One region of the Qipengyuania sp. BR81-2 genome, then DNA from elsewhere that is predicted to be linked to it. Evidence: predicted binding sites of a transcription regulator. Region 1 holds the regulator's gene; each other region holds the start of a gene.
What was found. The regulator LexA, encoded in region 1, represses DNA repair genes until DNA is damaged. The targets are predictions, from matches to a motif close to GTTCCNCNCTTGTTCT.
Positions count from the first base shown of each region.

Region 1 (7,697 bases):
TTCATATTCCTCGGCCGGGACACCGAAGGTCATGCGCAGGAAGTTGCCAGTGTAGCTGAGGTCGTTCTTCGGCTGCAGGAAGGGCTGACCGACTGCATACTTGTAAGCCATCGCAGCAATGGTCGGCATCTTGGCGATCAGGCGGTGGCTCGAGATCTTGCGGTGCTCGGGATCCGAGATGTCGGTGCTGTCGTGATAGAACGCCGAGAGCGCGCCGACGACACCGCACATGATGGCCATGGGGTGAGCATCGCGGCGGAAGCCCTGATAAAACTGACGGAGCTGGTCATGCACCATAGTGTGGCGCGTGATCGTGTAGTCGAATTCAGTCAGTTCTTCCTGGCTCGGCAGCTCGCCGTTGAGCAGCAGGTAAGCTACTTCCATGAAGCTTGAATGCTCGGCCAGCTGGCCGATCGGGTAGCCGCGGTGGAGCAGTACGCCTTCTTCGCCATCGATATAGGTCAGCGCGCTTTCGCAGCTGGCCGTCGACTTGTAGCCCGGATCGTAGGTGAACTTGCCGGTCGTGCCGTAAAGCTTGCGAATGTCGATAACGTCGGGTCCGACGCTTCCCTCGAGAACGGGGAAGTCCTGGGCCTGATCGCCGATGTTGAGAGTTGCCTGCTTGTCGGCCACGCGTGTCTCCTTGGTCCGTCTTATTCCTTGCCTGCGGGGAAGCCTGCGCGTCGATACGCGCGAGTGACTCTTCCTTGCCCAGCAGGACCAGTACGTCGAAAATTCCGGGCGATGTGGTGGTGCCCGTCAGCGCGGCCCGCATGGGTTGCGCCAGCTTGCCGAGGCCCAGTTCGAGCTGTTCGGCATACGATTTCGTAGTGGCTTCGAGAGCCTCGATTGTCCAGTCATTTTCCTCGGCAAGAACCTTAGACAAACCGCTAAGCCTGTCTCGGGCTTCGTCGTCGAGGAGGCCGGCGGCTTTCTCGGTCATTTCGAGGGGGCGCTTCTGGAAAAGAAACGCTGCGCCATCAGCCAGTTCGTTGATGCTGCGCGCGCGCGTCTTGAGCACGGGCATCGCCTCGGTCAGGAGCGCCTCGTCCGCGTCGGGACCGAGCTTCGCGGCGACCAGCGCGGCAAGCCGGGCATCGTCGGCCTCGCGAATGTAGTGGCCGTTCAGGTTCTGGAGCTTCTTGATGTCGAAACGCGAGGGGCTTTTTCCGACACCATCGAGATCGAACAGTTGGATCGCCTCTTCCCGCGTGATTTCCTCGCGATCGCCATGGCCCCAGCCAAGGCGCAGAAGGTAATTGAACAGCGCTTCGGGAAGCACGCCTTCCTCGTCGCGATAAGCTTCAACGCCGACCGCTCCATGGCGCTTGGAAAGCTTGGCTCCGTCCGATCCGTGGATCAGCGGTACGTGCGCGTAGATAGGATCGGGCCAGCTTCCCTCGATCTCATTCATCGCGCGGATGACGGGAAGCTGGCGGAATGCGTTATTGAGATGGTCGTCGCCGCGGATGATGTGAGTGACGCCCATATCGTGGTCGTCGACGACCACGGCGAGCATGTATGTCGGCGTGCCATCGGCGCGAAGCAGGACGTAATCGTCGATTTCCGCGTTCTTGACGGTGACCTTGCCCTGGACCTCGTCTTCGATGACGGTTTCGCCTTCGGTGGGAACCTTGAGGCGGATCACATAGGGGGCACCGGCAGGTGCTTCACTCTCGTCGCGATCGCGCCAACGGCGATCGTAGCGCATGGGCTGTTTGTTCGCGCGCTGCTCGGCGCGCATTTCCTCGAGTTCTTCTGGCGTCGCGAAACATTTGTAGGCGTGGCCGGCTTCGAGAAGCTGGTTTGCCACCTCTGCATGGCGAGCCGCGCGGTCGGATTGGAACACCGGAGGCTCGTCGAAGTCGAGGCCCAGCCAGTCGAGACCTTCGATGATCTTGTCGATGGCTTCCTGGGTGCTGCGCTTGCGGTCGGTATCTTCAATACGCAGCAGTGCCTTGCCGCCGTGGTGGCGGGCATAGAGCCAGTTGAACAGCGCCGTACGCGCACCTCCGATGTGGAGGAAACCCGTGGGCGAGGGTGCGAACCGCGTGACGACCTGTTTGCCGGTTTCGCTTGCCATTCCCTCGTCAATCCTTTCAACAGTTTACATGGCGACGCAGGGGACGCCGCTGGTTCCGTTCGGCGATGCGGATGATACCGCCGATGCTGCAGTGCAGCGCCCTTGGCGCATGCGCGCCCTATTGTCCAGATTCGCGAGCCGGATCGAGGGGTTTCTTGGCGCTTCCGGCTTCGACCGTGGTCCCTGGCTTGTGGTGGCCCTAGCCTGCGGAGTGGGCAGCTGGTTCGTGCTTGGGGCCCAGTGGCAGTGGATACTGGCAATCGTCGGAGGACTTGTCCTTTCACTGGCAGCGCAATCACTCTGGCGGCAGCGCGAAGACAGGGCGGAGTTGCTTCTCGCAGGAACGGCTTTCGGGGTCGCATTCGTCCTAGGCCTCGTGCTGGTCTGGGCGCGATCCGAGACTGTCGGTGCGGAGCCAGTGGCGCGACCATCGGTGATGGTGCTCGATGCGAGGATTCTGGAACGCGAGGAGCAGCCGGCAGAAGGAAGAATTCGTCTCGTGCTCGCTACGCGCGATGCCGAGAACGGGCGGGCCATGCGTGTCCGGGTCAACGTGCCGCTCGATAAGGATCGGGATTTCCTGCGCGAAGGCGCAAGGATCGAAGCGAGAGCGCGCCTAATGCCCCCATCGGCACCGCTCCTTCCCGGGGCCTATGATTTCGCAAGGGCAGCCTGGTTCAAGGGTTTCGCTGCTACGGGCTCGCTGGTGGGGACTATTCGCTTGGTCGAGGAAGCGCCGGGCGGGGAGGGCACGATCGCGCAAGTGCAGCGCTGGCTTTCGGCGCATGTGAGAGACCAGCTCGGCGGAGCGTCGGGCACGATAGCTGCGGCTTTCGCGAGCGGAGATCGCGGTTCGATCTCGATGGAGGACGAGGTCGCCATGCGGGATGCGGGTCTGACCCACCTGCTTTCGATCAGCGGCCTTCACGTGAGCGCCGTCATCGCTGCGGCGTATTTCCTCGCATCGAAGCTACTCGCCTTGTGGCCCTGGCTCACTCTGCGCGTACGCCTGCCGCTCGTCGCAGCAGCGATCGCTGCTCTGGCCGGGATCGCCTATACCTTGCTTACGGGTGCCCAGGTGCCGACCGTGAGAAGCTGCATCGGAGCGCTTCTCGTGCTTGTGGCACTAGCTTTGGGGCGCGAGCCCTTATCCCTGCGCATGGTGGCGGTCGCGGCGGCTACTGTCCTCTTCCTCTGGCCCGAATCCCTCGTCGGGCCGAGTTTCCAGATGAGCTTTGCCGCAGTCATCGCCATCGTCGCACTGCATAATTCGCAGCCGGTGAAGGGCTTCCTTGCTCCGAGGGAAGAGGGGCGCGGCCGCTGGCTGGCGCGGCGCGTGCTCATGCTGTTCGTGACCGGTGTGGTCATAGAGCTGGCGCTGACCCCGATCGTCCTGTTCCATTTCCACCGGGCGGGCCTCTACGGGGCGTTCGCCAATGTCATTGCCATCCCACTCGTCACATTCATGTCGATGCCACTGATCGCTGTCGCGCTGCTATTCGACCTCGTCGGCGCAGGTGCTCCGTTCTGGTGGCTGGCTGGTCAATCGCTCGATCTTCTCCTGTGGATCGCACGCGTAACCGCCGGACAACCCGGAGCAGTCAAACTCGTGCCGCACATCGGGCTCGGCACAGTGCTTGTGTTCCTCGCGGGCAGCCTCTGGCTCGCGCTTTGGCGGGGGCGAGCAAGACTGCTTGGTTTCCTCCCGGTCCTTGTCGGCGTGGCGATGCTGATGGCGACCCCGACGCCCGATATCCTCGTGACCCGGGATGGTCGCGACATTGGATTGGTCGATAGTGAAGGGATGGTCTACGTCCTGCGAGACACAGCGGGATCATACGCACGGGAGAACATCGTCGAACTGGCAGGAACCGAGGCAGTTCCCATGCTCGTGTCGCAATGGAAAGGGGCGCGCTGCAGCGCGGACTTCTGCAGCCTACCGATAGTGAAGGGCGGTCGCACCTGGCATCTCATGGTGGCTCGCACCAAGAACCGCATCGATGAGCGGCAACTGGCAGCAGCTTGCGAGAAGGCCGACATCGTGATCGCCGATCGCTGGCTACCGCGCAGTTGCGCCCCGAAATGGTTGAAGGCCGATGGCCGATTTCTTGCAGAGAATGGAGGTCTTTCGATCCACCTAAAGGATGAGCGGATCGACCGGGTAGCGCATGGGCAGGGTGCGCACGGTTGGTGGGACCCGCCCGAATTTGATTAGGCAAAGAAGAAGGGCGCCCATCGGCTTGAGCGCCCTTTCGGAATCTCTGGACTCCTCCGCCCGGGTATCAGTGATAGCGGCGCAGCAGCCCGGCAAGCTTGCCCTGAACCTTCACTCGGCCGGCCTCATAGACCTGAGGTTCGTAAGCGCCGTTCGCCGGATCGAGGCGGACCATCGCACCTTCCTTGCGCAGGTACTTCAGCGTCGCTTCCTCGTTATCGACCAATGCAACGACGATCTCGCCATCGCGCGCAGTTTCCGCGCGCTTCACGAGAGCGAAGTCGCCGTCGAAGATGCCGGCTTCGATCATGGAATCGCCCGAGACTTCGAGCGCATAGTGATCGCCCGGGCCGAGGAGGGCGGCAGGGACGGGCATGCTCGACTGTCCTTCGATCGCTTCGATCGGAGCGCCTGCGGCGATCCGGCCGTGCAGCGGGACCTCTATGATGTCATTCGCCGGTTCGGGCGCGACTGCCTTCGCGGAATGCACTGCGACTACGGCGTCATTCGCAGGCGCGGTCGGCTTGGAGGGGCTGGTGACCGAATCTTCGGGCAGCTTGATGATTTCCAGCGCGCGCGCCCGATTGGGCAGGCGGCGGATGAAACCGCGTTCCTCGAGCGCAGAGATCAGGCGATGGACCCCCGACTTGCTCTTGAGGTCGAGAGCATCCTTCATTTCCTCGAAAGAGGGCGAGATGCCTGTCTCTTCCAGACGTTCCTGGATGAAGCAGATCAATTCGTGCTGCTTGGCAGTCAGCATCGGGTCACTCCCCAATTCGTTACACATTTATCCTGTTCACAAACCTGTGAACGAATGTGGAACAATTAGGCAACCAATTTTCGCAAGTCAAGCAATCCCGCCATTCTGGAGCATGTTATGTGGAGAACAGGCGTTCCCGTTTCAGTCCTCTGCTCGCCAGTTTCCGGACTTGCCGCCTTGCTTTTCAAGGAGACGTACGCCGTCGATCACCATCGCTTTGTCGAGCGCCTTCCCCATGTCGTAAAGCGTAAGTAGCGCAACGCTGGCAGCGGTCATCGCTTCCATCTCCACGCCGGTTCTCCCGGTCAGGGCGGCACTTGCGGTAACGCGTATAGCGTCCGATCTCGCGGTCGAATTCGAGGGTGACGCTTTCCAGTCCTAGAGGATGGCACAAAGGAATGAGCTCGCCAGCCTTCTTGGCAGCCATGATGCCCGCAATGCGTGCTGTAGCGAGTGCATCGCCTTTCGCGGTCTCTCCGGACATGATTGCCTCTAGCGCCTCCGCCGTCATCCTAATGCGGCCCTCTGCCACGGCCCTACGCGCCGTTTGCGCCTTTCCTCCCACATCGACCATGCGGGCCGCGCCATGCTTGTCGAGATGGGTCAGGCGGCTCATGTCAGTTTCCCTGACCCTGAAGCAGCGTTCTGGTGGCTGCCTCGACGTCAGTTTGCCGCATCAGGCTCTCGCCGACGAGAAAGCTCCGTACACCGGAGCGGGAGAGCCGCTGGCAGTCTTCGTGAGTGATTATTCCGCTCTCGCCGACCAGCAATGCGTCCGCTGGCGCGAGCGCGGAAAGTTTCTCCGTGGTCGCAAGGTCGGTCTCGAAGGTCTTGAGATTGCGATTGTTTACCCCGAGAAGGCGTGACGTCAACGCAGCAGCGCGTTCGAGCTCCTCGGCGTCGTGAACCTCCACAAGGACATCCATGCCGCGTTCGATTGCTGCGCTTTCGATCTCACCCATCAGGCTGTTTTCGAGGGCAGCCACGATGATCAGGATAGCATCGGCGCCGAGTGCGCGTGCCTCGGCGACCTGCCAGGGATCGACCATGAAGTCCTTGCGCAAAACGGGGAGATCAGAAGCCGTCCGTGCTTCTACCAAGTAGTCTTCATGCCCTTGGAAATATGGTGCGTCTGTCAGGACAGAGAGGCAAGCTGCGCCGCCTGCCGCATAGGCACGAGCGTGTTCAGCGGGCCGGAAGTCGGCGCGGATGAGGCCTTTCGACGGGGAAGCTTTCTTGATCTCGGCGATGAGGCCGAAGCCACTGTCCTGAGCCGCAGCGAGACGCTTCTGGAAACCGCGCGGCGCGGATTGCTCGCGGGCGATACTGTCGAGCTCGTCAAGGCTGCGCTCCGCCTTGCGTGCAGCGACTTCATCTCGCTTGGTTGCGCAGATTTGTTCGAGCTTGTTCATCGGGCGAGGGCGATCCAGTCGGCGAGAAGCTGCTTTGCGCGGCCGGAATCTATCGCTTCGGCGGCCATTTCGGCACCTTCGGTCCAGTCGTCGGTCTTGCCAGCCACAATGAGCGTCGCCGAGGCATTGAAGAGCACAGCGTCACGATAGGGCCCTGGTGCGCCGAGTAGGAGTGCTTCCAACGCCTTGGCATTGTGTTCTGGGTCGCCTCCGCGAATTGCTTCGACAGGCGCGTGAGGCAGGTTTGCCTGAACGGCATTGATCCGGCGCATCTCGAAATCATTGCCGGCGACGTCAGCGAACTCGTTTCCGCCTGCCAGACTCAATTCGTCGAGTCCCTCGTCACCCGAGGCGATAAAAGTGCGTTCCGTTCCGAGTTTCGCTTTGGCGGCAGCGTAGATCGGAACATAGGCGGGGCGCGCGATTCCGATCAGCTGGCGCTTGACGCCAGCCGGGTTCGACAAGGGCCCCATCAAGTTGAAGATTGTCCGCACTCCAAGCTTCTGGCGAATGGGCTGGATGCGGCCCATGGCCGGATGATGGTTCTTGGCGAAGAGGAAGCAAATCCCCAGTTCCGCCAAGGTCTTCTCGGCGGTTCTTCCGGCTGCTTCCATATCGAGGCCAAGCGCTTCGAGCGTGTCTGCAGCGCCCGATTTGCTACTCGCGGCACGGTTGCCGTGCTTCGCCACGGGGACACCGCTGGCGGCGACCAGAAGGCTGACCGCCGTCGAGACGTTGAGCGTATGATGACCGTCGCCGCCCGTGCCGCAGCAATCGACCGTGCCCTCGGGCGCATCGATCGGGATCAGACGATCGCGAAGGGCACGGGCTGCCCCGGCGATTTCCTCGGAGGTTTCGCTACGCGCCGACATTTCGACCAGGAAGCGGCCAATCTCGTCGTCACTAGTTTCCCCGTCAAGGATCCAGCCGAATACCTCGTGCGCCTTGTCTTCTGTCAGGTGGGTGTCGGCAGTGGGCAGGGTCTTCACGCGGGCTCCTTGGCTTCGATGCCGCAGAATTCGAGGAAATTGGCGAGCAATGCATGACCATGCTCGGTAGCGATGCTTTCGGGATGGAATTGCACCCCGTGGATGGGCAAGTCACGGTGGCGGAAACCCATGACGCTCGAGCCGCCCAGGCCCGGTGTTTCGCTGGTCGCGTTCACCAGCAGGCACTCGGGAATGTCCTCGACGATGAGCGAGTGATAGCGGGTTGCCTCGTACGGCG
Region 1 covers NZ_CM146344.1:2,625,286-2,632,982, reverse strand. Annotated here, with positions in the region: gene ACZ1G8_RS13310 (citrate synthase) at 1-633, opposite strand, end outside; partial or broken gene gltX (glutamate--tRNA ligase) at 671-2,083, opposite strand; gene ACZ1G8_RS13300 (ComEC/Rec2 family competence protein) at 2,112-4,298, shown strand; gene lexA (transcriptional repressor LexA) at 4,366-5,058, opposite strand; partial or broken gene moaC (cyclic pyranopterin monophosphate synthase MoaC) at 5,200-5,674, opposite strand; gene trpC (indole-3-glycerol phosphate synthase TrpC) at 5,676-6,470, opposite strand; gene trpD (anthranilate phosphoribosyltransferase) at 6,467-7,459, opposite strand; gene ACZ1G8_RS13275 (anthranilate synthase component II) at 7,456-7,697, opposite strand, start outside.

Region 2 (7,697 bases), 230 kb from region 1:
AACTGCGCGGCGAATATCCGGACTTGCTGATTGTGGCACGCGCACGCGACGTCGAACACGCCGCCGAACTCTACCGCGCGGGTGCCAGCCACGCTGTGCCCGAGACGCTTGAGGCAACCTTGCAACTAACCGAAGCGGTGCTGGTCGACATCGGCGTCGCCATGGGGCCAGTCATCGCCTCGATCCACGAGAAGCGCGACGATTTCAGGGCGCAGATCGAGGAAAAGGGCGCGCTCGACTACAAGCCCAAGCTTCGCTCGAGCACGAGCCAGGGCTGACGATGTCCGCCAAGCTGGAAACGCGCGCTGATTGCAGCCGCTGCGCGGCGCTGTGCTGCATTGCCTACCCGTCGGATGACATGCCTGGCTTCTCGGCCTCCAAGGCAGCAGGCCAGCCCTGCCCCAAGCTCGGTGGCGACGGACTTTGCACCATCTACGAACGGCGCGAGCAGGAGGGCTTCAGCGGCTGCATTCGCTACGAATGCTTCGGTGCTGGACAGCACGTGGTCCAACAGCTCTTCGAGGGCCGCGACTGGCGAGACGACCCCCAGCTTCTCGGCCCAATGGTCGAGACCTTCCTTGCGATGAGACCGCTCAGCGACCTCGCCTATCTCGTCGAAAGGGCGCAAGCGGTCGTGGACGAAGAGACGGTCAGGGAGGATTTGTCTGACCTCGAAGAGGAAATCGCGTGGATCGGGCAATCACGTGCCTCGCTTGCAAATTCCAAGGCGTTCGAGAAATGCCAGAACGCAATCAGACGCATCTACGCCACGATCGATCCCGCCAAACTGCGGAAATCATGATCTTTCCCTCTTGTCGACCGTTAGTCGGGAAAGGAGATCATCATGAGCAAGCCCGATCCGACCAAGCCCATCCCGAACGACGAAAAGTTCAAACCGCAGAATGTCGAAGGTCCGCTGAAGGACCAGGCACCCGACCAGCTTCGCGGCAAGCCGGGCGATACCGAGGGTTATGACATCGAACAGGGTTCGAGCGGCGTAACAAAGAAGACGCCCTCGGCCTGATCAACTCCGGAGAGGAGAGCAGAACGCCTGAACGGTTTCGCGCCGGTCAGGCGTTTTCTTTTGCTAGGGCCTCACGGACCGCGCCGATTGCTTCCTCGCCCTTCGACCCATCGGGTCCGCCGCCCTGCGCCATGTCGGGACGGCCACCGCCGCCCTTCCCGCCCAGAGTTTCCACGCCGGCCCGAACGAGATCGACTGCGCTGAAACGCCCGGTAAGGTCGTCGGTAACCGCCACGGCGAAGGCTGCCTTGCCCTCGTTGATCGCGCAGATCGCTGCCACACCGGACCCCATACGGGTCTTGGCCTCATCGAGCAGCGGGCGCAGCTCTTTCGGGCTGAGGCCGTCGATCACCTGGCCCGAGAAGGTCACACCACCAATATCCTCGTCAGCAGGTCCTGCATCACCGGAACCGCCCCCGCCGAGCGCCAGAGCGCGCTTGGCCTCGGCCAATTCCTTTTCGAGCCGTTTGCGTTCGTCGACCAGTGCCGAGACGCGAGCCGCCGCTTCATCGGGCGAAGTCTTGAGGGCGCCTGCGATCAGGCGGACAGTCTCATCGCGGGCGAGCAACCACTGGCGCGCTGCTTCACCGGTGAGAGCCTCAATGCGGCGCACGCCCGAGCTGACCGCGCTTTCCGATACGATCTTGAACAGTCCGATGTCACCCGTCGCCTCGACATGCGTCCCGCCGCAGAGTTCGACCGAGTAGTTCTTCCCCTCGTCGCCTTTGCGGCCCATCGATAGGACGCGGACTTCGTCACCGTATTTCTCGCCGAAGAGCGCAAGCGCACCTGCAGCAACAGCGTCGTCCGGCGTCATCAGGCGAGTGCCCACGGTTTCGTTGGCACGAATTTCCTCGTTCACCTCGGCTTCGATCGCCGCGACATCCTCGTCGCTTAGCGGTTTGGGATGCGAGAAGTCGAAGCGGAAGCGGTCATCGGAAACCAGCGAGCCCTTCTGCGTGACATGTCCTCCGAGGCGATTGCGCAGAGCTGCATGGACCAGATGGGTGGCCGAGTGGTTTGCGCGAATACGGTCGCGGCGTTCTGCGTCGATCTCGAGATGCACTGCATCGCCGACCTTCACGCTTCCCTTCTCGATCTTCGCAATGTGCGTATGCAGGCGGCCGAGCGGCTTGTTCGTCGTCGAGACAGCGATATCGAGGCCTTCGGGCGTCCAGATGCGTCCGGCATCGCCGGTTTGGCCACCGCTTTCGCCATAGAAAGGCGTCTGGTTGGTCAGCACGATGACATCGTCGCCTACCGAGGCGCTGTCGATTTCCTTGCCGTCCTTCACTAGCGCGACGACGGCGGCCTCGCCGGTATCGGAGGTGTAGCCGGTAAACTCGGTCGAACCCTCGCGCTCGGCGATATCGAACCAGACTTCTTCGCTCGCAGCTTCGCCCGAGCCCTTCCAGGCAGCGCGTGCTGCAGCCTTCTGCTGGGCCATGGCTGCATCGAAGCCGTCCTTGTCGACGCCGATACCGCGATTGCGCAGGGCGTCCTCGGTAAGGTCGTAAGGGAAGCCGAAGGTGTCGTAGAGCTTGAATGCGGTCTCGCCGTCGAGCATACCGCCCTCGCCCATGTCGCCGGTCGCTTCGTCGAGCAGCTTGAGACCCTTGTCGAGCGTGCGGCGGAACTGTGTTTCCTCGCGCTCGAGAACTTCCTGGATAAGGGGCTGGCCACGGACAAGCTCGGGATAGGCGGCGCCCATTTCGCTGACGAGCTCGGGCACGAGGCGGTGCATCAGCGGTTCGCTCGCGCCGAGAAGATGGGCGTGGCGCATGGCGCGGCGCATGATGCGGCGCAGGACATAGCCGCGGCCTTCGTTGCTGGGCAAGACGCCGTCGGCAAGCAGGAAACTGGTGGAGCGCAAGTGGTCCGCGATGACGCGGTGGCTGGCGGTTTTGTCGCCCTCGGCCTTGACGCCAGTCAGGCTCTCGCTCGCGCCGATCAGTGCCTTGAAGGTGTCGGTATCGTAATTGTCGTGGACGCCCTGCATCACGGCGGCCACGCGCTCGATCCCCATGCCGGTATCGATGCTGGGCTTGGGCAGGTCGCCGACGATCTCGTCCGCTTCCTGCGTGAACTGCATGAAGACGAGGTTCCAGATTTCTACGAAACGGTCGCCGTCTTCTTCGGGGCTTCCCGGAGGACCGCCCCAGATGTGATCGCCGTGATCGTAGAAGATTTCCGAACACGGACCGCAGGGTCCGTCCGAACCCATCGCCCAGAAATTGTCCTTGGTCGGGATGCGGATGATCTTCTCGTCGGCAAAGCCGGTGCGCTTCTTCCACAGGTCGAAGGCTTCATCGTCGGTGTGGTAGACGGTGACCAGCAGGCGCTCGGGATCGAGACCCCATTCCTTGGTCAGGAGCGTCCAGGCGTGATCGATCGCCTGTTCCTTGAAGTAGTCGCCAAAGCTGAAGTTGCCGAGCATCTCGAAGAACGTGTGGTGCCGAGCCGTGTAGCCGACATTGTCGAGATCGTTGTGCTTGCCGCCTGCACGCACGCACTTCTGCGCGCTCGTCGCACGCGGCGCGGGCGGCGTTTCGAGGCCCGTGAAAGCGTTCTTGAACGGCACCATGCCCGCATTGACGAACATGAGCGTAGGATCGCTGAACGGCACGAGCGGCGCACTCGCAACCTCGGCGTGGTCCGCGGCTGCGAAATAATCGAGGAAGGATCGGCGGATTTCGTTGGTCGACGTCATGCCAGCGCAGTTAGGCAATCACTGCCCGCGCGACAAGCCGGAAAGCTCCCTGTCTGTGAGCGAATTGACCGCTTACCAGACGAAGTAGGGACCGCCCCGCTCACGTGCCCGCTGCCATGCCGGGCGCGCGTGGATCGCTTCGACGAAGCGCGCAAGCTTCGGAGCTTTCTCTCCATAGCCCTGCATCACAGCGATCTCTGCAGGGAAACTCATCATCACGTCTGCCGCGCTCCAGTCATTGCCGACGAAATGCAGTTCATCCGAAATTTTTTCCTCCGCATACCGGATATGCGCTTCGAGCTGTTCTTCCACGCGCGGCATGAGCGGTGCTGCCGCCTCGCCAAGGCGTCCGGCATAGATCTTGAGCATGACTGGCACGAAGAAAGAGCTCTCGCCGAACTGCATCCATTCGAGATGGTCGATCCAGGCATCGCTTCCGCAATCGGGGATCCAATTTTCGCCGCCGTGACGGGAGCAGAGATATTCGACGATCGCTCCGCTCTCGCTGATCATACGGCCGTCGTCCTCGATCAGAGGCGATTTTCCAAGAGGGTGCGCCTGCTTGAGCTCCGGCGGTGCAAGATTGGTTTCCGCATCACGCTGGTAGGAGACGATCTCGTAATCGGCGCCCAGTTCCTCGAGGAGCCAGAGAATGCGCTGCGAGCGACTATTGTTGAGGTGGTGGACGGTGATGGTCATGGCGATCTCTCCTTGCTTGGGAGCGGCTTAGGCTGCCAGCCAGCCCTCCGCCAGCAGGAATTTTCGGCGCCAGACGCGAAAAGCCGGTGCGGCGGCAATGGAGAGAGCGCGCGCACCGGCTTTCCGTGTTTCCGGGAGCGCCGGGGGACAGTCCGGCTTGCGCGTGGCGGGGGAATGGTTGCCGCGCGCGCTCCCGCTTGAAGAGGCGTGATCAGTCTTCCGCGTCCGGACCAGTCATCATCTCCTCGGCGACCTCGTCGGTTTTGCCGCGGATCGCGGCTTCCAACTTGGCGCACATTTCGGGGTTTTCCTTGAGGAAGGTCTTGGCGTTCTCGCGGCCCTGGCCGATGCGGACGCTGTCATAGCTGAACCAGCTGCCCGACTTTTCGACTACGCCGGCCTTCACGCCGAGATCGAGAATCTCGCCGATCTTGGAGATGCCTTCGCCGTACATGATGTCGAATTCGACCTGCTTGAACGGAGGGGCGACCTTGTTCTTGACCACTTTCACACGGGTCGAGTTGCCGATCACCTCGTCACGATCCTTGATCTGGCCGGTACGACGGATGTCGAGACGGACCGACGCATAGAACTTGAGCGCGTTGCCGCCGGTGGTGGTTTCCGGGTTACCGTACATCACACCGATCTTCATGCGCAGCTGATTGATGAAGATCACCATGCACTTCGAGCGGTTGATCGAGCCGGTCAGCTTGCGCAGCGACTGTGACATGAGACGTGCCTGGAGGCCGACATGACTATCGCCCATCTCGCCTTCGATCTCGGCGCGCGGAACCAGCGCGGCCACCGAGTCCACCACGAGGATGTCGATCGCGTTCGAACGAACCAGCGTGTCGGTGATTTCGAGTGCCTGCTCACCCGTGTCGGGCTGCGAGACGATCAATTCGTCCACATCGACGCCCAGCTTCTTGGCGTAGACGGGATCGAGAGCGTGTTCCGCATCGACGAATGCCGCAGTGCCGCCAGCCTTCTGGGCTTCGGCAATGGCATGCAGCGCCAGCGTGGTCTTGCCCGAGCTTTCCGGACCGTAAACTTCGATCACGCGGCCTTTGGGAAGCCCGCCAATGCCAAGCGCGATATCAAGGCCGAGCGAACCGGTGGAAATAGCTTCCACATTCATCGCTTCCTTCTGGCCCAGCTTCATCGCCGAGCCTTTGCCGAATGCGCGATCGATCTGCGACAGGGCGGCGTCCAATGCCTTCTGGCGGTCTGCGTCCACTTTCTTTCCTTCTACAAGCTTCAGACTAGCCGCCATGACACATTCCCCTTTTGCATTTCCAGAGCCGGATCTGACTCTTCAACTGCCAAGGCATGTACCGCGTTTGTTCCACAAGAACAAGAGTGGAACAGAAATTTTTTCCAACTTCGCTAGTTTTCGCTCAGCCAGAGCTTCGATCGGCGCACTCTGAAGCTGCGGTCGAAGCGGGAATTGGCGGGGACATCCACGTCGATCACGAGGTCGCCATTCTTAACATAGGCCTCGGGCCCCCAGCTTCGCAGCTCCCAGTCGTCGGGATATCCGAGGACCAGCCTCACGCGGGCGGTAGCTTCATTCGCATTCCACAAGACGACATTGATATTCGACCATTTGCGACCGCGCTCGTCGGGGTCGTCCTCGTGCGTATAGCCACATTCGGCGTAGACCTTCGCGCTCTCGCCTAGGTCAAGATCGATTTCCTGGCCCACGGGATAATCACGCAGATCCAGTTCGGCGACAAGCTGCGGTCCCTCACTGGTCGATTCGAACACATTGAGCTTGCCCAGCGGCAAGGACGCGCCAAGTCCGTATTCCTCCTCGTTGCGGGTCAGCAGCTTGATCTCCGTCTCGTCGAGGTCGTCCATTTCCTCGACCTCGTACCAGCGTTGTTCCAAGTCGCATTCGGCTTCGTAGAGCCAACGGGTGCGCACTGCCTCGCGCGAGAGGAAGGCAACCTGCTTCATGCCCTTTGATGCGACGGTAACTCGCCGTGGAACACGGTAGAGCTTGAGATCCGCGAGCTGTTCCTCTCGCGCCATCGCCTCTACGGACACGACCGCTATCGCACTCGCCGATCTCGAAATTGCTGCGCCTGAGCCGCGACCCCGTGACTATGATTGAATCGCCATTGAAGCCGTCAGACATGGGAGGCGGTGGCGGCGCCGGCGGCGGTGGCGGGCCATAGTTCGGGATCGGCGAGCCGCGCGATGTACTGCCGATCGGGTAGCAGGTGAGATAGAGCCCGCGCGCCTCCGGAGGCTGGGCAAGCTCCTCGAAATCGGATTCGATCTCGATGTCGCCCGCGATCACCATCAGCTCGGCATCTTCGAAAGACTGTCCGTTATCGTTGAGCACCGTGAGCCAGCTCATCAGCCCCATGTCGAACGTGCCGTCGCGCCTGCCCTCGCCCAGCTGCGCGACATAGTTTGCTTCCCAGTCGAAGCCCCACGAGAGATAGGTCAGAACCACTTCATAGGTGCCGCCGGTTTCGCTGAAGGTATCGATATTGAAGATCGGCCGCGCCGAAAGCTCGGGCGGGACGCCGTCGAAGGTCAGCTTTTCGGGAAGACCGGAACAGCGCACGGCTTCGTATCCGGCGCTTGTCTGGAGCACCAGGCCGCCGTCGGCCCGAGTGCGAACGATCGCTTCTTCGCTCTGCGATACACCTGTCGCCGGGTTCTGGCGCGTAATCGTCACGCGGTTGCCGAGCGTGCGGTCGACCAGCGCTGCGGGCGAGAGAAGATCGGCATTGCGGTTCTTCTCGATAGTGCCGCCGGGCAGGCCCGTGACGATGGCGCTGACCGCGACCATGCCTTCGGCGACCCCTTCAAAAAGGATCGTCGAACGGCCCGGCGGCAGGGTGACCGTACGCGTCTCGCTGATCATCGCGTAGCCGCGCGGCATGTCGCGCTCCATGCGCGCGCCAACCGAGCGCTCAGGATCGCGGTAGACGGTCACGGCATAGTGGCTCGCTTCCGAAGCGAAGACACGCTGCCGATCATCCTGCGCGGCTGCGGGCGCACTCAGCGCGATAGTCGCGAGAATGCCTAGTGAGGGGAGGAAACGCATGACCGCGCGCTCCGGCTCAGTGCTTGGTCTCGTAGACCACCCGGACGACGCGCTCGCCCTCGGCAGGCACGCGCACGTCCCATTTGCGGGAACCGATGCCCTGCTGTTCGCCTTGGACATCTTCAGACACCACACGGAAGTCGCGCGCCCACCAGCCACGATAAAGTCCGTCCTGGTAGAATTCGACATCCACGGGGCTG
Region 2 covers NZ_CM146344.1:2,399,046-2,406,742, reverse strand. Annotated here, with positions in the region: gene ACZ1G8_RS12175 (cation:proton antiporter domain-containing protein) at 1-278, shown strand, start outside; gene ACZ1G8_RS12170 (hypothetical protein) at 281-802, shown strand; gene ACZ1G8_RS12165 (hypothetical protein) at 845-1,024, shown strand; gene alaS (alanine--tRNA ligase) at 1,071-3,734, opposite strand; gene ACZ1G8_RS12155 (glutathione S-transferase family protein) at 3,807-4,433, opposite strand; gene recA (recombinase RecA) at 4,645-5,706, opposite strand; gene ACZ1G8_RS12145 (hypothetical protein) at 5,820-6,293, opposite strand; gene ACZ1G8_RS12140 (DUF4139 domain-containing protein) at 6,181-7,497, opposite strand; gene ACZ1G8_RS12135 (DUF4139 domain-containing protein) at 7,514-7,697, opposite strand, start outside.
Region 2: a site for LexA is predicted at 5,784-5,799, ahead of recA (recombinase RecA). Genes of this name have one in related genera too.

Region 3 (7,697 bases), 680 kb from region 1:
TCCGCACTGCTTTTTCAGCCGTCCTGCTCGCCAGCGCCGCGCCCGTGCTGGCCGAAACGCATTCCATCGAACCGGGCGAGGGCGCGCAGGAGCGCCTGCAGGAAGCACTGATCCTGGCGCAGCCCGGCGACGAGATCGTCCTTGCTGCCGGGCGTTACGAGCTCACCGACGGGCTCAGCCTCGATGTCGACGGCGTTACGGTCCGCGGGGCCGGGATGGACGGGACGGTTCTCGATTTCACCGCGCAGGCAGGCGCGGGAGAGGGGCTGCTGGTCACCAGCGACAATGTCACCTTGCGCGATTTCGCGATGGAGAACCCCAAGGGCGACGGGATCAAGTCGAAGGGCGCCGATCACATCGTCTACCACCGCATCCGCGTCACCTGGACGCGCGGCCCTCATCCCGAGAACGGCGCCTACGCGATCTATCCGGTGGAAAGCACCGGCGTGTTGGTCGATGGGGTGAAGGTCACCGGCGCGAGCGATGCCGGGATCTATGTCGGACAGTCTAACCAGATCACGGTGCGCAACTCGATTGCCGAGGCGAATGTCGCGGGGATCGAGATCGAGAACAGCCGTAACGCGCTGGTCGAGCACAATATCGCCACGCGCAACACGGGCGGTATCCTCGTGTTCGACCTTCCCGACCTGCCCGTCATGGGTGGCGGCAACGTGATCGTGCGCAACAATCTCGTGGTCGCGAATGACACGCCCAACTTCGCGCCTCCGGGCAATATCGTTGCTGGTGTGCGTCGCGGCACGGGCATCATGGTGATGGCGAACGAGGACGTGCTGATCGAGGATAACATCCTCTCGGGCAATCCGACCGCGCCGGTCATGGTGATTGCCTACGTCCAGCCCTTCGAGGACGAGCGCTACAACCCGCTTCCGCGCGGCGTCGTGGTGGGTGAGAACCAGTTCGACGGAGGCGGTTACGATCCGCAGCTCGAGGGTGGTGAAATGCTCAAGGCGGCCTTCGGCGGCGCGCTTCCCCCGGTCATGTGGGACGGTCTCGGCAGCCTCTATGTCACCGGCGATACGCCCGGCTGGACGCTCAACCTTACCGAGCAGGGCAAGGGACTTGGCGACGCGCAGCCCGCGCCGCTTTCCGCGCCCGCACCGGAAAGCGAATTCGATAGCAGCGGCATTGGCGCTCCCGCCGAACTGGAGGCGCGGCTCGCGGGATGATCGGCAGGTTGCTTCTCGGCATATCGGCATGCTGCGCGGCGGCAGCCATGGCCATGCCGCCTGCCATGCCCGAGCCGGTCAATGACGAGGCGGTCAGCGGCCCGGGCTTTCCGCGCCTGCTGTCCGAGTATGGGTTCTTCAGCAATCTTCAGGCGCATGACGTCGGCCCGGGCGTCTACAAGTACGAGCTCAATACGCCGCTCTATTCGGACGGGGCCGAGAAGCTCCGCTTCATTTACACCCCCTTCGGTACCGAACCCGTGGCCGATGGGGAGGGCTTGCTCGAATTTCCGGTCGGCAGCGCGCTGATCAAGACCTTCGCATTCGGCGAAGGCGACGAGCGCCGCCTGATCGAGACGCGTGTCCTCCTCCACCGTGCCGATGGCTGGCTCGCATTGCCCTACCTCTGGAACGAGGAGCAGACCGATGCGCGGCTCGCGATTGCCGGAGCGAGGATCGACCTGACTACGCCAAGAGGCGAGGCGATCAGTTACCGTGTCCCGAACAAGAACCAGTGCAAGGAATGTCACGGACTCGATGGCGAAGTCGTGCCGATCGGGCCCAAGGTCCGCAATCTCTCGGCCGACTGGTTCACGGGGCATTTCGGGGAAGTGCCCGAAGGCGCGGACCAACTGCCCGTCTGGGCACATCGCGAACAGGCGAATGCCGCAGAGGCCGCACGCGCCTATCTCGACGTCAATTGCGCACATTGCCACCGGCCGGGCGCGATGGCGTCGAACAGCGGGCTGGACCTGCGTTGGGAGCAGGACGATCCCAAGGCGCTGGGCATCATGAAACGACCGGTGGCTGCCGGGCGAGGGGCGGGCGACCTGTTGTTCGATATCGTTCCGGGCGATCCGGAAGGATCGATCCTGCTGCACCGGATGCTGAGCAACGATCCCGGCGTCGCCATGCCCGAACTGGGCAAGGCCAGCGTCGACCAAGAAGGGGCCGAGGCGGTACGACGCTGGATCGCAGGCATGGAAACAGGGGGTAAGCTCAAGTGAAAAAGTGGCTGTTGCGCGGCCTGGGAATACTCGCGGCCTTGCTTGTGATCGCTTTTCTTGCGTTTCGCGTGCCCGATACCGATCCCGAGGAGATGCGCGCGAAATATGCAGAGGAGCCTTCGCAGTTCCTCGCGCTCGAGGATGGACGCGAGATCCACCTTCGCGATGAAGGGCCGCGCGATGCGCCCGCTATCATCCTCCTGCACGGTTCGAACGCCGACCTGCATACATGGCAGGCCTGGGCGGACATGCTCTCCGAAGACTACCGCGTCATCCGTTACGACCAGCGCGGTCATGGGCTGACCGGCCCGGCATTGGACGACGACTATACTCTCGGCGGCTTCGTTGCCGACGTGACTGCGGTGGCGGACGAGCTTGACCTCACCACGTTCACGCTTGTCGGCAATTCGATGGGCGGCTGGATTGCCGCCGGCTATGCGATCGAGAACCCCGGACGGCTCGAGGCGCTTGTGCTCGTCGATGCGGGCGGCGCGCCAGTCAGGCGCGAGGGCGGCGGAAACATCGCGTTCACTCTAGCCGGAATGCCGGTGGTAGGTGACGTGATGAGCCAGCTGTTGCCGCGTTCGTTGGTCGCGCGCAGCCTGTCGCAGAGCGTCACGAACCAGGATATCGTCACTGATGAGGCGATCGACCGATACTGGCAGCTGGCGCGCTATCCGGGCAACCGCAGCGCGACGCGCAAACGTTTCTCGCAGGAGCGCACCGCTTTCGACGCGGAAACCGTCTCGGGCATCCGCGTGCCCACGCTCGTCATGTGGGGGAAGGAGGACGCGCTGATCCCCTTCGATGCGGGTGAGTGGTATGCCGAGCACCTGCCGGACGCCACGCTCGTCGCCTATGACGGCATCGGTCATATCCCGATGGAAGAAGCACCCGAGCGAAGCGCGACCGATCTCATGGTCTGGCTTTCGGAGATGCGGCTCGGTCCTGCCGGTTCGATGGAACCGCGGGCGGACGAGGCCGTTCTAACCCCTTGAACACGGGGGCCGCACCTAGGCGGCGTGACATCTTCTCGAAGGAGCGTCGTTCTTGCGTACACTGGGCCTCATCGGCGGGATGAGCTGGATTTCGACCCGCGCTTTCTACGAACGTATCAATCGCAATGTGCAAAAACGCGCGCAGCCGATGGCGAGCGCGCCGATGCTGATCGAAAGCCTCGATTATTCGCGCATCTACCAGGCGAAGCAGTCGGACGATTGGGATGGCATCGCAAGCATTCTCGTCGACAGTGCGCGCCGGCTGGAAGACGCAGGTGCCGAAGGTCTCGTCGTCGCGGCGAATACCATGCACAAATGCTACGACCGGCTGGCGGAGGCGATTTCGATCCCTGTCCTCCACATCGCGGACAGCGTCGGCAAGGCGATGCAGGAAGCCAAATGCAACAATGCCGCGCTGCTGGGCACGCGCTTCATCATGACGGAGAGCTTCTACCGCCAGCGGCTGGTGTCATACGGCGTCGACCTGCTTCCCCCCGATCCCAGCGATGTCGAGCTGGTCGACGGCATCATCTACAAGGAATTGATGCTCGGCCGGGTCACCCGCGATGCCGAGCGCGCGCTGAAGTCGATCATCACGATGAAGGAAAAGGAGGGGGCGAAAGCCATCGTTCTGGCCTGCACCGAACTGGAGCTCGTGGTCGACACGGATGCAAATGTCCTGCCCGTGTTCGATTCTACCGACATCCATTGCAAAGCTGCCGTCGACTGGATGCTGGACGCAACATAATTTGATTTCGAACTGCAACCCAAGTTGTATAATTGCGACATTTTGGTGACAGTGGGAATCTTTCAAGGGAAATTAACCTTCACCCGGTTGTCACCGCGTGAATGGGCGGCATTCTAGCCTTCTCAATTCTCTGGGAAGGGACTGCACATATGAAAATTACCATGGGTCGCCTCGCGACCGTAAGCTTCGTTGCGCTTGCGGGAGCAGCTGTCGCTACGCCTGCCGCTGCACAGAAGATCGAAAACCAATACGTCTGCGTGTTCAACCCCGGCCTCGTGGGCCAGGGTTCGGTCAAGGCGGAAGCCAACCGTTCGGCACGCGCTGCCGGTGGCAACGTCAAGTTCACCTACGAGCGTACGATCCGCGGCTTCGCCGTGAACGCATCGGCTCAGGGCGTCGCCAACATGCAGGCGAAGAACCCGCGCATCGCATATTGCGAGCAGGACCAGGTCTACACCACCTCGGCTCCGCCTCCGGGCAAGGGCAAGGGCGGCGATGACGGCGGCAGCCAGCCTTCGCAGACCACGCCTTGGGGCATTACGCGTGTCGGTGGCGGCCAGACCGGTGCAACCGGCCGTGCGCTCGTCCTCGATAGTGGCGTCGATCTCGACCACCCAGATCTTAATGTAAACGTCGGCCTCTCGGTCAACTTTACCCGCGATAAGAACGCCGACGACGGCAATGGCCACGGCACGCACGTTGCCGGCACCATCGCTGCCATCGACAACAACATCGGTGTGATCGGTGTTGCACCGGGCGTCGAAGTCATCGGTATCAAGGTCCTCGACCGTCGTGGTTCGGGTTCGACAAGCGGCGTGATCGCGGGCATCGAATATGCGGCACAGATCGCCAATTCGAACGACGTGGCGAACATGTCGCTCGGTGGCGGTTTCAGCCAGGCGCTGAACGACGCTGTTATAGCTGCTGCCCAGACCGGCCTGCGCTTCGCGCTTGCTGCCGGTAACGAAAGCACCAGCGCGACCACCAAGTCCCCCGCTTCGGCAAACCACCCGAACATCTACACGATCAGCTCGTTCGCACAGGGCGACAACTGGTCGAGCTTCTCCAACTACGGCAACCCGCCGGTCGATTTCGCGGAGCCCGGCTCGGGCATCCTCTCGACCTACAAGGGGGGCGGCTATGCGACGCTTTCGGGCACCTCGATGGCTAGCCCGCACGCCGCAGGCCTGCTGCTGCTCGGTTCGATCCGCAGCGGTGGTTCGGTGAACGGAGACCCTGACGGAAATCCGGATACGATCGGCGTCAACTGATAGCCGAGGGTCGCAACCATCCGGTCGGGCCGCGCGTTTCAGGACGCGCGGCCCTTTTCTTTGCCCGCTCGCAAAGCGCGTTCTGACGAAAAGCCTGCGGGTTCGCTTTTCGTTCACGTTGTCGCGGTGAATCGGCTGACCTAAGCCTCACTCCCGCATGCAAAGAGCCCCGTACGCCGCCGATCCCGCCGCCTCGCGCGGACGCGAGTTTGCCGAGGACCGCGACGGTGCGCGCGGTCCGCGCAGCGAATTCCAGCGCGATCGCGACAGGATCATCCATTCTATCGCTTTCCGGCGGCTGCGCTCCAAGACGCAGGTCTTCGTGGCGCCCGACGGCGATCACTACCGCACGCGGCTCACGCACAGCCTAGAAGTCGCGCAGATCGGCAGGGTCATCGCGCGCGAACTCGGTCTCGACGAGGACCTGACCGAGGCTCTGTGCCTTGCCCACGATATCGGCCATCCGCCCTTCGGTCACGCAGGCGAGGAAGCGCTCGAGGATGCGATGACGCATGCGGGCAGCTACGATCACAACGCGCATGGCATCCGCGTGCTGGCGCGGCTCGAAAGCCCCTATCCCGACCATCCCGGGCTTAATCTGACCTGGGAAATGCTCGAGGGGATGGCGAAGCACAATGGTCCGGTGAAGACGTCGAACTGGGCGCTCGCCGAGATCGACGATGCTTTCAGCCTAGAACTTGGCCAGTGGCCATCGCTCGAAGCGCAGGTGGCGGCGGTTGCCGACGACATCGCCTATGACAATCACGATATCGACGATGGCCTGAGGGCAGGCTTCCTGTCGCTCGACGACCTGATGGAGCTGGACCTTCTCGCGGACCAGTTCCGACGAGTCGAAAAGCGCTTTCCGCACGCGCCGCGCGAGATCCAGCTGCGCGAGCTCGTGCGCAGCCAGATCGGGCTGATGGTCAACGACGTGCTTGAAAACACGCGCGCACGGGTGAAAGGCATGGCCAGCGCCGACGAGGCGAGGGGAGCGGGCGAGCAGACGGCGGGATTCTCGCCGGAAATGGCTGTCGAAGAAAGACGATTGAAGAAGTTCATGTACGAGCGGCTCTATTACCATCCCGAGCAGATCCAGACGTCGGAGCGTGCGCGCGATGTCGTCTCACGGCTCTTTGCGGCCTATCGCGACGATCCGAAGATCATGCCCAACGGCTGGGCCGACCAGCTGCCTTCGGGCGATCCGCATACGAGCCGCCACATCGCCGATTTCATCGCCGGTATGACGGACCGCTTCGCTATCGACCAGTGCCGCCGTATCTACGGCCAGGCACCCGAGGGCTTGTCCAATGTCTGACGCGCTGCGCCTCTGCCTGATCGGCGCGACCGGCCTCATTGGCGGCAAGGTCATGGAAGAATGCATCGGCCGCGAAGACGTGCGCCTGCAAGGCATCGGCCGGCGTGAGACGTCCTTTCCGCGCGGGCTTCGCATCGAATATTTCGTCGCGGAACCAGCGAAGTGGGGCGAGGTCCTCGAAGCGCTCCGTCCGAAGGCGGTCATCTGCGCGCTTGGCACCACCTGGAAGAAAGCTGGCGAGGACGAGGCAGCCTTCCGGGCGGTCGATTACGACCTCGTAATCGAGACCGCGCAGGCCGCCAAGGAGCATGGCGTCGAACGCTTCGTCTGCGTCAGCTCGGTCGGCGCGAATATCGCGTCCAAGCAGTTCTACCTGAGGGTGAAAGGCGAGATGGAGCGCGACCTGACGCGCGTCCGCTTCAACCGCCTCGACATCCTCCGACCAGGCTTGCTCGTCGGCAAGCGCGAGAACGACCGGCGGACCGCAGAGCGTATCGGCATCGCGGCGGCCCCCGTGGCAAACCTCTTCCTGCATGGCGCCTATCGCCAGTACCGGGCCATCAAGGCAGAAACAGTCGCGCAAGCGGCGCTCGCGCTCAGCAGGCGTGCGGCACGTGGCCGTTTCGTCCACGATAACGACGCCATCCACCGCGCTGCGCGAACCCTGCCGCAACTCGTGGCCGATTGAGGAGAAGCGAGATGTGGTCGATCGCGTTCAGTGCAGCCAATATCCTCGCACTAGCGATGTGGGCCGCGCTCATCCTCCTGCCGCGCTGGCCGGCCCTGCTCGCGGCCGCGCTCTATCTGGGCGTCGGACTGCTCTGTGCTGCCTACTCGCTCGGGCTGATCGGCATCGTCAGTGGCTTGCTCGACCCCGTCGGTGGTTCGGCGAGCATGGATTTCGGCTCGATCGAGGGTGTACGCCGGATATTCGCAAGTGACGGCGGAGTGACGGTCGGCTGGATCCACTATCTCGCCTTCGACCTCTTCGTCGGCATCTGGATCGCGCGCGACGCGGATGCCAAAGGCTTCTCGCGGCTGGTGCAGGCACCCATCCTGCTTGCGACCTTTATGGCCGGACCGCTGGGCCTCTTCATCTGGCTCGTCGTGCGCGAGCGCCGCGCGCGCGAAGGCGGCCGCTGGCAATAGGGTTCTTGCGCGCTGGCCG
Region 3 covers NZ_CM146344.1:1,941,938-1,949,634, forward strand. Annotated here, with positions in the region: gene ACZ1G8_RS09820 (parallel beta-helix domain-containing protein) at 1-1,187, shown strand, start outside; gene ACZ1G8_RS09825 (SO2930 family diheme c-type cytochrome) at 1,184-2,194, shown strand; gene ACZ1G8_RS09830 (alpha/beta fold hydrolase) at 2,191-3,192, shown strand; gene ACZ1G8_RS09835 (aspartate/glutamate racemase family protein) at 3,245-3,940, shown strand; gene ACZ1G8_RS09840 (S8 family serine peptidase) at 4,090-5,211, shown strand; gene ACZ1G8_RS09845 (deoxyguanosinetriphosphate triphosphohydrolase) at 5,369-6,529, shown strand; gene ACZ1G8_RS09850 (NAD(P)H-binding protein) at 6,522-7,217, shown strand; gene ACZ1G8_RS09855 (ABA4-like family protein) at 7,229-7,678, shown strand.
Region 3: a site for LexA is predicted at 5,312-5,327, ahead of ACZ1G8_RS09845 (deoxyguanosinetriphosphate triphosphohydrolase). Genes of this name have one in related genera too.